Regions from separate parts of the Cellulomonas olei genome, predicted to be linked through region 1. Evidence: predicted binding sites of a transcription regulator. Region 1 holds the regulator's gene; the other holds the start of a gene.

Region 1 (5,417 bases):
AGCGGGCCGTCCGACCGGTGGATGACCTTCACCGGCGAGCAGGTGGACACCGCCGGCCCCCGCCCCACCCGGCACTTCCTGCTGGACGCCACCGCGGCGGGGCTCCCGGTCGACGTGCTGCACGTGCTGACCGAGGGCAGGGCCACCATGCGGGGTGACCTGCTCTCCGTCGTCCCCGTCCTGCGCGGCGCGGGCCCGGCGATGGACCGGAGCGAGACGGTGACGCTGTTCAACGACCTCTGCCTGATGGCGCCGTCCGCGCTGCTCGCCGCACCCGTGACGTGGGAGGAGCTCGACGCGCGCCGCGTGCGGGGGACGTACCGGCAGGGCGGACACTCCGTGCGGGCGGTGCTCGAGTTCGACGAGGACGGCGACCTCGTGGACTTCGTCTCCGACGACCGCTTCCGCGCCACGCGCGACGGGCGGTCGTTCACACGCGAGCGCTGGTCGACACCGGTGGACGGCTACGCGGTGCACCACGGGCGCCGGCTGCCGTCGGCGGCCGCCGCGATGTGGCACCCGAGCACGGGCGAGCCGTTCCGCTACGCCGAGATGGTGCTGGACGACGTCGCACCGGCGCGGTGACGCCCGGACGTCGCGCCGACGCGGTGACGCCGAGGATCCGACCCAGCGCGGCGACGCCGAGCATCCGACCCAGCGCGGCGACGCCGAGCATCCGACCCAGCGCGGCGACGCCGCGACGTCGACCCGCCCCGAGGCGCACCGGGCAGCGGAGCTGCCCGTGCTGCCGGGACTCGTGCGCCCGGGCCGGACATGACGACGGGGGTGGCCGCGTGTGCGGCCACCCCCGTGGGGACGCCCCCGTCCCGTCTCGTCCGGGCGACTCGCCTCGCGCGGACGGTTGCTGCACGCCTCGCGCCGGGCGGCGGGACGAACCCACGGTGCCGGCGACGACGCGTCCCTCGCGGCGAGCCCCCCAGCCAGCCGTTCGAGGTGGCACCACAGTAGAGGCAGGCGTCCCAATTACGCAAGCGTCCTGTGCCGTTATTCACGGCGGCCCGGATGCACCGGACCAGCAGGTCAGGAGCCCGCAGGCAGCAGCAGCACCTGACCCGCCATCAGCGAGGCGTCCGGCAGTCCGTTGAGCTCCTGGAGCCACAGCACGACGTCGCGCACGTCCTCGCCCGGGGCCGCCACGTCGGCGGCGATCTGCCAGAGCGTCTCGCCGGCCACCACGGCGTGGGTCGTGACCTCGGTCGCCTGCTGCGGACCGTCCGCCACCGCGCGGCCACCGACGACCCCTCCGAGCACCACGAGCAGGGCCAGGACGAGCAGGACCGCACGACCCCGGCGCGTCAGGTGCAGCGTCGCCTCGGGGGCGGCGGACGGACGCGCGGCGGTGCGCTCCCGGCCGGCGGACCGCGCCGTCACCGGGCCCACCGCGGCAGGACGAGGACGGGCCGGCCGCTCGGCCACGGGACGCGTCCCGAGTCGCGGCTGCACTGCGATGGCGCTCATCTCCACCACTTCCCTCCTGGGCCGCCTCGCGACCCGCCGAACACCTGTTCGTTCGAACGTCTGTACGAACTGAACCACACCCGGAGCGCGATGTCGAGACACGATCGAACAGGTGTTTGATCCACCCGTCCGCGCGCCCTACGCTCGGGGACGTCGGGAACAGCGCACCACGAGGGTCTGACACGACCGCCGGGCGGACGCCGCCGGGTGGGTCCGCAGCCCCGTGACCTGCGCGGTCGCCCGGCTCGGCGGACGGGTGCGGCAGGCACCGGCGCCACGGAGACGGGAGCGGAGATGGCCATCGAGGGATCCGGCGCGACGGCGGGCGCGGCAGACGGGCCTGCCGTGGTCGAGCTCGACGCCGAGGGCGACGGGCTGACCCCGAGGCAGCGCCTGGTGCTGGAGACCGTGCGGGCCTCTGTCGAGTCCCGCGGCTACCCGCCGAGCATGCGCGAGATCGGCGACGCCGTCGGCCTCACGAGCCCGTCGAGCGTCAAGCACCAGCTGACCGCGCTCGAGCGCAAGGGCTACCTGCGACGCGACCCCAACCGGCCGCGCGCCATCGAGGTCGTCCAGCCGGACGACTCGCGCGGCGTCGCCCCCCTGCCGGGCGTCGCGGGCCTCGGCGACGAGGACAGCGCCCCCCGCGACGGCGCGCCCGAGGCGGCCTACGTGCCGGTGGTCGGCCGGATCGCCGCCGGCGGGCCCATCCTCGCCGAGCAGCTGGTCGAGGACGTCTTCCCGCTCCCCCGCCAGCTCGTCGGCGCCGGCGACCTGTTCCTGCTCAAGGTCGTCGGCGACTCGATGGTCGACGCCGCGATCTGCGACGGCGACTGGGTCGTCGTCCGCCGCCAGCCCGTGGCCGAGAACGGCGAGATCGTCGCCGCGATGCTCGACGGCGAGGCGACCGTCAAGACGCTCAAGCGCACCGACGGCCACGTCTGGCTGATGCCGCAGAACCCCGCGTACTCGCCGATCGACGGCGACCACGCCCAGGTGCTCGGCCGCGTCGTCTCGGTGCTGCGCGCGCTGTAGCGGCGCCCGCCGCGACGCCGCCCGGACCTCGGCGGCGGCGGCGCCCGCCCGGACCACCGGGCCGGGGACGCCCGCGGACGTCGACCGCCCCTCGGGCGACCCGCCGCGCTCAGGCCGCAGCGTCCCCGCCCGACGGCGTCAGCGCCGCGAGGGCGCGCGCGACGTCCTCCTCGTCGTTCCAGACGTGGAAGGCGAGCCGGACGCGCCCGGCGCGCCCGGCCACGCGGCACCCGACCGCGCCCAGGGCGGCCAGGCGGCTGCCGTCCGGGTCCGCGAGGCTGACGACGGCGGACCCGCCGGGCTCCAGGCCCAGCCCCGCGCGGAGGGCGTCCGCGAGGCCGACCCCGTGCGCCCGCACGGCGGCGGGGTCGGTCGTGGCGAACGCGTCGAGCGACTCCGCGGCACCGAGCCAGGCCTGCCAGGCCGGGGAGACGTCGTACCGGCGCGCGTCGGACGCCAGGTGCATCGCGGGCCCGTAGCAGGAGGCCCACGGGTCCTCGCCGGCGTACCAGCCCGCCTGCGCGGGTCGCAGCCCGTCCTGCGCCTCCTCGCGCACGGTGAGGAACCCGGTGCCGCGCGGGGCGCAGAGCCACTTGTACGCGGCCGTGACGGACACGTCGTACCGGCCCGCGTCCACGGGGAGCCACCCGGCCGCCTGCGTCAGGTCGCACAGCGTGCGGGCACCGGCCGAGCGCGCCGCCGCGACCACGGCCTCGTCGTCGAGCACCTCCCCCGTGGCCGACTGGACCAGTGCGTAGGCCACGAGGTCCACGCCGGGCACGACCGCCTCGGCCAGCCGCGCGGCCGGCACGTGCTCGACCCGGATCCGGTCGCCCTGCGCGAGGAACGGGAACACCACGGACGTGAAGTCGCCGTCCACGCAGACGACCCGCGCGCCGTCCGGGAGGGAGCCCGCGACGAGCGAGGTCATCGCCGAGACCTGCGACCCGATCGCGACGCGTGCCACGGGCAGGCCCACGAGGTGCGCGAACGACGCGCGCGCGGCGCGGACGGCCGCCTCGTAGCCCGGCACGTCGAGCCGGCCGCCGCCCCAGCGGTCCAGGTCGTCCCGGAGCGCCTGCACCGTCCGCCGCGGCGCGACGCCCGCGGTCGCGGCGTTCAGGTAGCCCGGCGCGGGGTCGAAGTCGGCGCGGAGCTCGTCGAGGGATCGCATGCCGGAGACTCTGCCCGGAGACGCTCATGCGGACAAGCGCCAGTTTCTCCCGTACCCATGCGTCTAACTTATGCTCCGAGGATGTCGCCCCGACCGCTCGACGCCGCCGCCCTCCGCCTCGTCCGCGCGGTGCACGACACCGGCAGCGTGACCGCCGCCGCGCGCGCCCTCGGGCTGACGCAGCCCGCCGCCAGCCAGCAGCTCCGGGCGGTGGAGCGGGCGGTCGGCACGCCGGTCGTCGTCCGCGCGGGGCGTGGCGTGCGCCTGACGGAGGCCGGCCTGGTGCTCGCCCGGAACGCCGCCGCCGTGCAGTCGGCGCTCGACGCCACGCTGGAGGAGGTCGCGGCCGTGGCGTCGCTGCGGGCCGGGCGGGTGCGCGTCGCCGCGTTCCCCTCGGGCGCCGCCACCCTGCTGCCCGCCGCGCTCGCCGCGCTCCGCGCCGAGCACCCCGGCCTGAGCACGACGTTCGCCGAGGCGGAGCCGCCCGAGGCGCTCGCCGAGCTCGCCGCCGGCAGGGTCGACGTCGCCCTGACGTTCCGCGCCGCGGACGCCGCGCCGCCGGACGACGGGGAGGGCCGCGGCCTGCTCCGGGTGCCGCTGCTGGACGACGACGTCCTCGTGGTGCTGCCCGCCGCCGACGGCCGCCGGTCCGGGGAGCCGGTGGCGCTCGGCACGCTCGCGGACCGCCCGTGGATCGCGGGCTGCCCGCAGTGCCGCGCGCAGCTCGTGGGCGCGTGCGCGCGCGCCGGGTTCGCGCCCCGGGTGGACTTCGCCACCGACGACTACCTGGCCGTGCTCGGGCTGGTCCGCGCGGGGCTCGGGGTGGCGACCCTGCCCGGGCTCGCGCTCGCCGCCCTGCCGCACCCCGGCGTCACGGTCCACCCGGCGCACCCCGGGACGTCGCGCGTCGTCGAGGCCGTCGCGGCACCCGGGACGGCGCGGGTCCCGGCGGTGGCCGCCGCGCTCGCCGCCCTGCGCACCGCGGCCTCGGGCGTCGAGCACCCCCACGTCCGGCCGCGTGGCGCGACCGGGCGCGTCTGAGACCCGGCGCCGCGGTCGCTCAGAGCCCGAAGCGCCGCGCCACCGCCCGCAGCGACTCGGCCGAGCGCTTGAGCCCCGCGAGCTCGTCCGTCGACATCGGCACCTGGAGCCGCTCGCCCACGCCGGAGCGCCCCACCACCGACGGCACCGAGAGGCACACGTCCGAGATGCCGTGGTAGCCGTCCAGCAGCGACGACACGGGCAGGATCCGCCGCTCGTCCTTGACGATCGCCTCGATGATCCGGGACCCGGCCAGCGCCACCGCGTAGTTGGTCGCGCCCTTGCCGGCGATGATCCGGTACGCGGAGTCGACCACCTCGCGGGCGATCGAGTCGCGCACCTCGCGCGTCAGCGGCACGTGGCCGTCCATCGCGTTCCAGTCGAGCAGCGGGACACCACCGATCGTGGCGGACGACCACAGCGGCAGCTCGGTGTCGCCGTGCTCGCCCGCGATGTACGCGTGCACGTTCTGCACGGCGACGCCTGTGTACTGCGCGATGAGGTACCGCAGCCGGGAGGAGTCCAGGACGGTCCCGGAGCCGAAGAGCTGGGTCGGCGGCAGGCCGGACACCCGCAGCGCCGCGTACGTCACGATGTCGACCGGGTTGGTCACCATCACGTACACCGCGTTCGGCGCCACCTCGACGAGCGACGGCAGGATCTTCTTGACCAGCGAGATCGTGGCCTC
Region 2 (5,417 bases), on a different contig from region 1:
CGGGACGCCGGGTTCGTACCGATTGTGCACCGTGGTCCCCGCTCCCGGCAGGGCTTCCGCGGGTCGGGCCGTGAACCGGCCGCCGCGCTCACCAGCCGCGTGCGCGCCAGGCCGCCAGGTGGGGTCGCTCGGCGCCGAGCGTGGTGTCGCGCCCGTGGCCCGGGTACACCCACGTGTCGTCCCCGAAGCGGCCGAACACCCGCTGCTCGAGGTCCGTCATGAGCGCCGCGAACGCCGCCGGGTCCGCCGTGCGCCCGGGGCCGCCCGGGAAGAGCGAGTCGCCGGTGAGGAGGTGCACGCGGCCCGGCACCGCACCGTCCGCGCGCACCCGGTCCGGCTCCCGGTAGGCCAGCGCCACCGCGCCGGGCGTGTGGCCGCGCAGGGCCACCACCTCCAGCGCGACGGCTCCGACCTCCAGCGCGTCGCCGTGCCGCAGCGGCCGCGGGGGCGTCGTGCCCGCCCCGGCGGCCACGGCGGCGGCGTCGTCCGCGCCGGCGGCGTGCGCCGCGCCCGTGGCGTCCAGCACGGCGGCGAGGGCCCCGAGGTGGTCGGCGTGACGGTGGGTCGTCACCACGAGGTCGAGCCGTCCCGCGGGCGAGCCGTCCCACACGAGCGCGAGCAGCCGCCCGGGCTCCGCGGCCGCGTCCACGAGCAGCTGGGCGCCCGTGCGGCGGCAGACCAGCGTGTAGGCCGCGTTGTCCATCGGCCCGACCGACACCTTCCGCAGCACGACCTCGTCGAGCACCCGCACGTCCGCCGGCCCGCCGGTCACGACGTCGCCCGTGTAGCCGGACGCCGCCACGGGCCCGGTCACGGCCGGTCCGCCGTCCCGGACGGCTGCGCGGACGCGCCCCGGACGAGCGCCTCGTCCAGGCTGTGCGCGGCGCGGACGAGCGCGAGGTGCGACAGGGCCTGGGGGAGGTTGCCCATCATCCGCCCGGTCCCCGGGTCTAACTCCTCGGCGAGCAGCCCGAGGTCCCCCGGCAGCGAGGTCAGCACGTCGAGGACCGCCGTCGCCCCCGCCACGTCGCCCTGCCGCGCGAGGGCGTCGGCGAGCCAGCCGGAGCAGGCGAGGAACGGGTGCTCGCCGCCGCGCAGGCCGTCGTCCGTGCGGTCCGTCCGGTACCGGTGCAGGAGGCCGGGTGCGACCTCGAGCTCGTCGCGGACGGCGGCGACCGTGGCGAGCAGCCGCGGGTCGTCGGGCGGCAGGAACCCGACCTGGACGAGCTGGAGCAGGGAGGCGTCCGTGTGCTCGGCGCCGTAGTGCTGCACGAACGTGCCGCGGCCGGCGTGCCACCCGTGGGCCAGCACGTCGGCGTGCACCGCGTCGCGCTCGCGCCGCCAGCGCTCCACCGGCCCCGGGAGCCCGTGCTCCTCGACGGCGCGGACCGCCCGGTCGAGCGCCGCCCACGCCATGACCTTGGAGTGCGTGAAGTGCCGCGGCGCGCCGCGCACCTCCCAGATCCCGGAGTCGGGTCGGCGCCACGCGCCGCACAGGTGGTCGACCAGGCGGACCTGGAGCGACCACGAGTCGGCGCTCTCCTCGACCCCCGCGGCCCGGGCGAGGTGCAGCGCGCACATCACCTCCCCGAGCACGTCGTTCTGCACCTGGCCGACGGCCGCGTTGCCCACGCGCACGGGACGCGAGCCGGCGTAGCCCGGCAGGTGGTCGAGCGTCCGCTCGGGCAGCTCCCGCGAGCCGTCCACCCCGTACATGATCTGCACGTCCTCGGGGTCGCCCGCGACGGCGCGCAGCAGCCACTGCCGCCACGCCTGGGCCTCGGAGCGGTACCCGTGCTCGAGCAGGGCCTCGAGCGTCATCGCGGCGTCGCGCAGCCAGCAGTACCGGTAGTCCCAGTTGCGCTCGCCGCCCAGGTCCTCCGGCAGGGACGTCGTCGCGGCGGCCACGATGCCGCCGGTCTGCGCGTCGGTCAGCAGGCGCAGCACGAGCAGGGACCGGACCACCGCGGCCCGGTAGCGCCCCTCGTACCGGGCGGCGCGCGCCCACGCACCCCAGCGGTGCTCGGTCGCCTCGACGCGGTGCTCGAGGCGGGGCGCGCGCGGCACGGGCAGCCACGACGGCGCCCACGTGAGCGACAGCTCGAGGCTCTCGCCCTCGGACATGTCCACCTCGTCGACGTGCGCGCGGTGGCCGCCCGCCGTGCGCTGCGGCCGGGGCAGCCGGTCGCCGCGCAGCAGCAGGCTGTCGGGGCCCGCCACCGCCTGGACGGCCTCGCGCCCGTCGGGGTCGGTGACGCGGTGCACCCACGGCGTGACCGCCCCGTAGCCGTAGCGGACCACCCACTCGTGGCGCACCCGCACGGTGCCCTCCGTCACGGTCAGGTGGCGCACCAGGTCGCACCGGCCGTCTCCCAGCGGCATCGCGTCGAGCAGCACCGCCGTCCCCGTCGGCGTCCGGAACGTCGTCTCGAGGACGAACGAGTCGCCGAGGTAGCGGCGCCGCACCGACGTCGCGTCCGGTGCCGTGAGCAGCCAGCGCCCGTGCTCCGGGCCGCCGAGCAGCGCCGCGAACCCGGCGGGGGAGTCGAACCGCGGGGCGCACCACCAGTCGACCGACCCGGAGCGGGAGACCAGCGCCGCGGTGCGGCCGTCGCCCAGGACGGCGTACTCCGCGAGGGGGGTCGCCGGGTCCGGCGGCGCGCCGGCGGCGAGGGGGGCCCGGGGTGTCGGCTCGGGCGTGGCGTCGGTCACGGCGGGGGGCTGCGCGGGCACCGCCCCATCATGCGGCGACCTGCGACGTCGCGCGAGCACGCCGTCGCACACCGTTCGAACACATGTGCGGTTGTCGGAGGTCCGCCGTAGCATGGCGCGCGTGAACGATCGACTGGTGGTCCAGGGGGCCCGCGAGCACAACCTGCGCAACGTCGACCTGGACCTCCCGCGCGACAGGCTCATCGTCTTCACCGGGCTGTCGGGGTCGGGCAAGTCGTCGCTGGCGTTCGACACGATCTTCGCGGAGGGCCAGCGGCGGTACGTCGAGTCGCTGTCCGCGTACGCCCGGCAGTTCCTCGGGCAGATGGACAAGCCCGACGTCGACTTCATCGAAGGGCTGTCGCCCGCGGTGTCGATCGACCAGAAGTCGACCAACCGCAACCCGCGGTCGACCGTCGGCACCATCACCGAGGTCTACGACTACCTGCGCCTGCTGTTCGCGCGCGCCGGGACGCAGCACTGCCCGGTCTGCGGGGAGCGGGTGACCGCCCAGACCCCGCAGCAGATCGTCGACCGGCTGCTCGAGCTGCCCGAGGGCACGCGGTACCAGGTCCTGGCGCCGGTGGTCCGCGGCCGCAAGGGCGAGTACGCGGACCTGTTCAAGGAGCTGCAGGCGAAGGGCTTCGCCCGTGCGCGCGTGGACGGCGAGGTGGTCCAGCTCGCGTCGCCGCCGACGCTCGAGAAGAAGCTCAAGCACGACATCGAGGTGGTGGTCGACCGCCTCGTCGCCCGCGAGGGCGTGCAGCGCCGGCTGACCGACTCCGTGGAGACGGCCCTCGGGCTCGCCGGCGGGCTGCTCGTGGCCGAGATGGTGGACCTGGACCCGGACGACCCGGAGCGCGAGCGGCGGTTCTCCGAGAACCGCGCCTGCCCCAACGACCACCAGCTCACGCTGGAGGAGATCGAGCCGCGGACGTTCTCCTTCAACGCGCCGTACGGCGCGTGCCCGGAGTGCACCGGCATCGGCTCGCGCCTGGAGGTCGACCCGGAGCTCGTGGTCCCGGACGAGGACCTCTCGCTGCGCGACGGGGCGGTGGCGCCGTGGGCGCAGATCTCCTCGGAGTACTTCGAGCGGGTGCTCTCCGCGCTGGCGGACGACCTCGGGTTCTCGATGGACAAGCCGTGGCGCGCCCTGCCGGAGCGTGCGCGCAAGGCCGTGCTGTACGGCGAGAACCACCAGGTGCACGTGAAGTACCGCAACCGCTGGGGGCGCGAGCGGCAGTACTCCACCGGCTTCGAGGGCGTCGTGACGTTCCTGGAGCGCCGCCACTCCGAGACCGAGTCGGAGTGGAGCAAGGAGAAGTACGAGGCCTTCATGCGGGAGGTGCCGTGCCCCGTGTGCGAGGGCGCGCGCCTCAAGCCCGAGGTGCTCGCGGTGCTCGTCGGCGGCAAGTCCATCGCCGACGTGTGCGCCCTGCCGATCCGGGAGGCCAAGGAGTTCCTCGACGCCCTCGAGCTCGGGGTGCGCGAGCGGCAGATCGCCGAGCAGGTGCTCAAGGAGATCCAGGCGCGGCTCGGCTTCCTGCTCGACGTCGGCCTCGACTACCTCTCGCTCATGCGCGCCGCCGCCACGCTGTCCGGCGGCGAGGCGCAGCGCATCCGGCTGGCCACCCAGATCGGCTCCGGCCTGGTGGGCGTGCTGTACGTCCTGGACGAGCCGTCGATCGGCCTGCACCAGCGGGACAACCGCCGCCTCATCGACACGCTCACCCGGCTGCGCGACCTCGGCAACACGCTCATCGTGGTCGAGCACGACGAGGACACCATCCGCACCGCGGACTGGATCGTCGACGTCGGCCCGGGCGCGGGGGAGCACGGCGGCCGCGTCGTGCACTCGGGCGACCTGAAGGGCCTGCTCGCGTCGCGCGAGTCGGTCACGGGGGCGTACCTGTCCGGCCGGCGGTCGATCCCGATGCCCGCCACGCGCCGGAAGGTCGACAAGAAGCGCCAGGTGACCGTGCACGGCGCGCGCGAGCACAACCTGCAGAACGTCGACGTGACGTTCCCGCTCGGGACGCTCACGGCGGTGACCGGCGTGTCCGGCTCCGGCAAGTCGACGCTGGTCAACTCGATCCTCTACACGGTCATGGCCAACGAGCTGAACGGCGCGCGCCGGGTGGCCGGGCGCCACAAGCGCGTCTCCGGTCTCGAGCACCTCGACAAGGTCGTGCACGTCGACCAGGGCCCGATCGGACGCACGCCGCGGTCGAACCCCGCGACGTACACCGGCGTCTGGGACCGGATCCGCAAGCTGTTCGCCGAGACCACCGAGGCGAAGGTGCGCGGCTACACGGCCGGGCGGTTCTCGTTCAACGTCAAGGGCGGCCGCTGCGAGGCGTGCTCCGGGGACGGCACCCTCAAGATCGAGATGAACTTCCTCCCGGACGTGTACGTCCCGTGCGAGGTCTGCCACGGTGCCCGGTACAACCGCGAGACGCTCGAGGTGCACTTCAAGGGCAAGACCGTCGCCGACGTGCTCGACATGCCGATCGAGGAGGCCGCGGAGTTCTTCGCCGCGGTGCCGGCGATCAGCCGCCACCTGAGCACGCTGGTCGACGTCGGGCTCGGCTACGTCCGCCTCGGCCAGCCGGCGCCCACCCTGTCCGGCGGCGAGGCGCAGCGCGTCAAGCTCGCGACCGAGCTCCAGCGCCGGTCGACCGGCCGCACCGCGTACGTCCTGGACG

What was found. The regulator LexA, encoded in region 1, represses DNA repair genes until DNA is damaged. The targets are predictions, from matches to a motif close to TCGAACANNTGTTCGA.
Region 2: a site for LexA is predicted at 2,788-2,803, ahead of uvrA (excinuclease ABC subunit UvrA). Genes of this name have one in related genera too.

What each region holds. Positions count from the first base shown of each region.
Region 1 is NZ_JBCLVN010000055.1:7,666-13,082, reverse strand. Features, by position in the region: gene AAHH18_RS15045 (DUF6544 family protein) at 1-585, shown strand, start outside; gene AAHH18_RS15040 (LysM peptidoglycan-binding domain-containing protein) at 1,042-1,479, opposite strand; gene lexA (transcriptional repressor LexA) at 1,774-2,514, shown strand; gene AAHH18_RS15030 (aminotransferase class V-fold PLP-dependent enzyme) at 2,624-3,688, opposite strand; gene AAHH18_RS15025 (LysR family transcriptional regulator) at 3,770-4,729, shown strand; gene AAHH18_RS15020 (L-lactate dehydrogenase) at 4,749-5,417, opposite strand, start outside.
Region 2 is NZ_JBCLVN010000045.1:35,893-41,309, forward strand. Features, by position in the region: gene AAHH18_RS13595 (MBL fold metallo-hydrolase) at 89-814, opposite strand; gene AAHH18_RS13600 (glycoside hydrolase family 15 protein) at 811-2,733, opposite strand; gene uvrA (excinuclease ABC subunit UvrA) at 2,834-5,417, shown strand, end outside.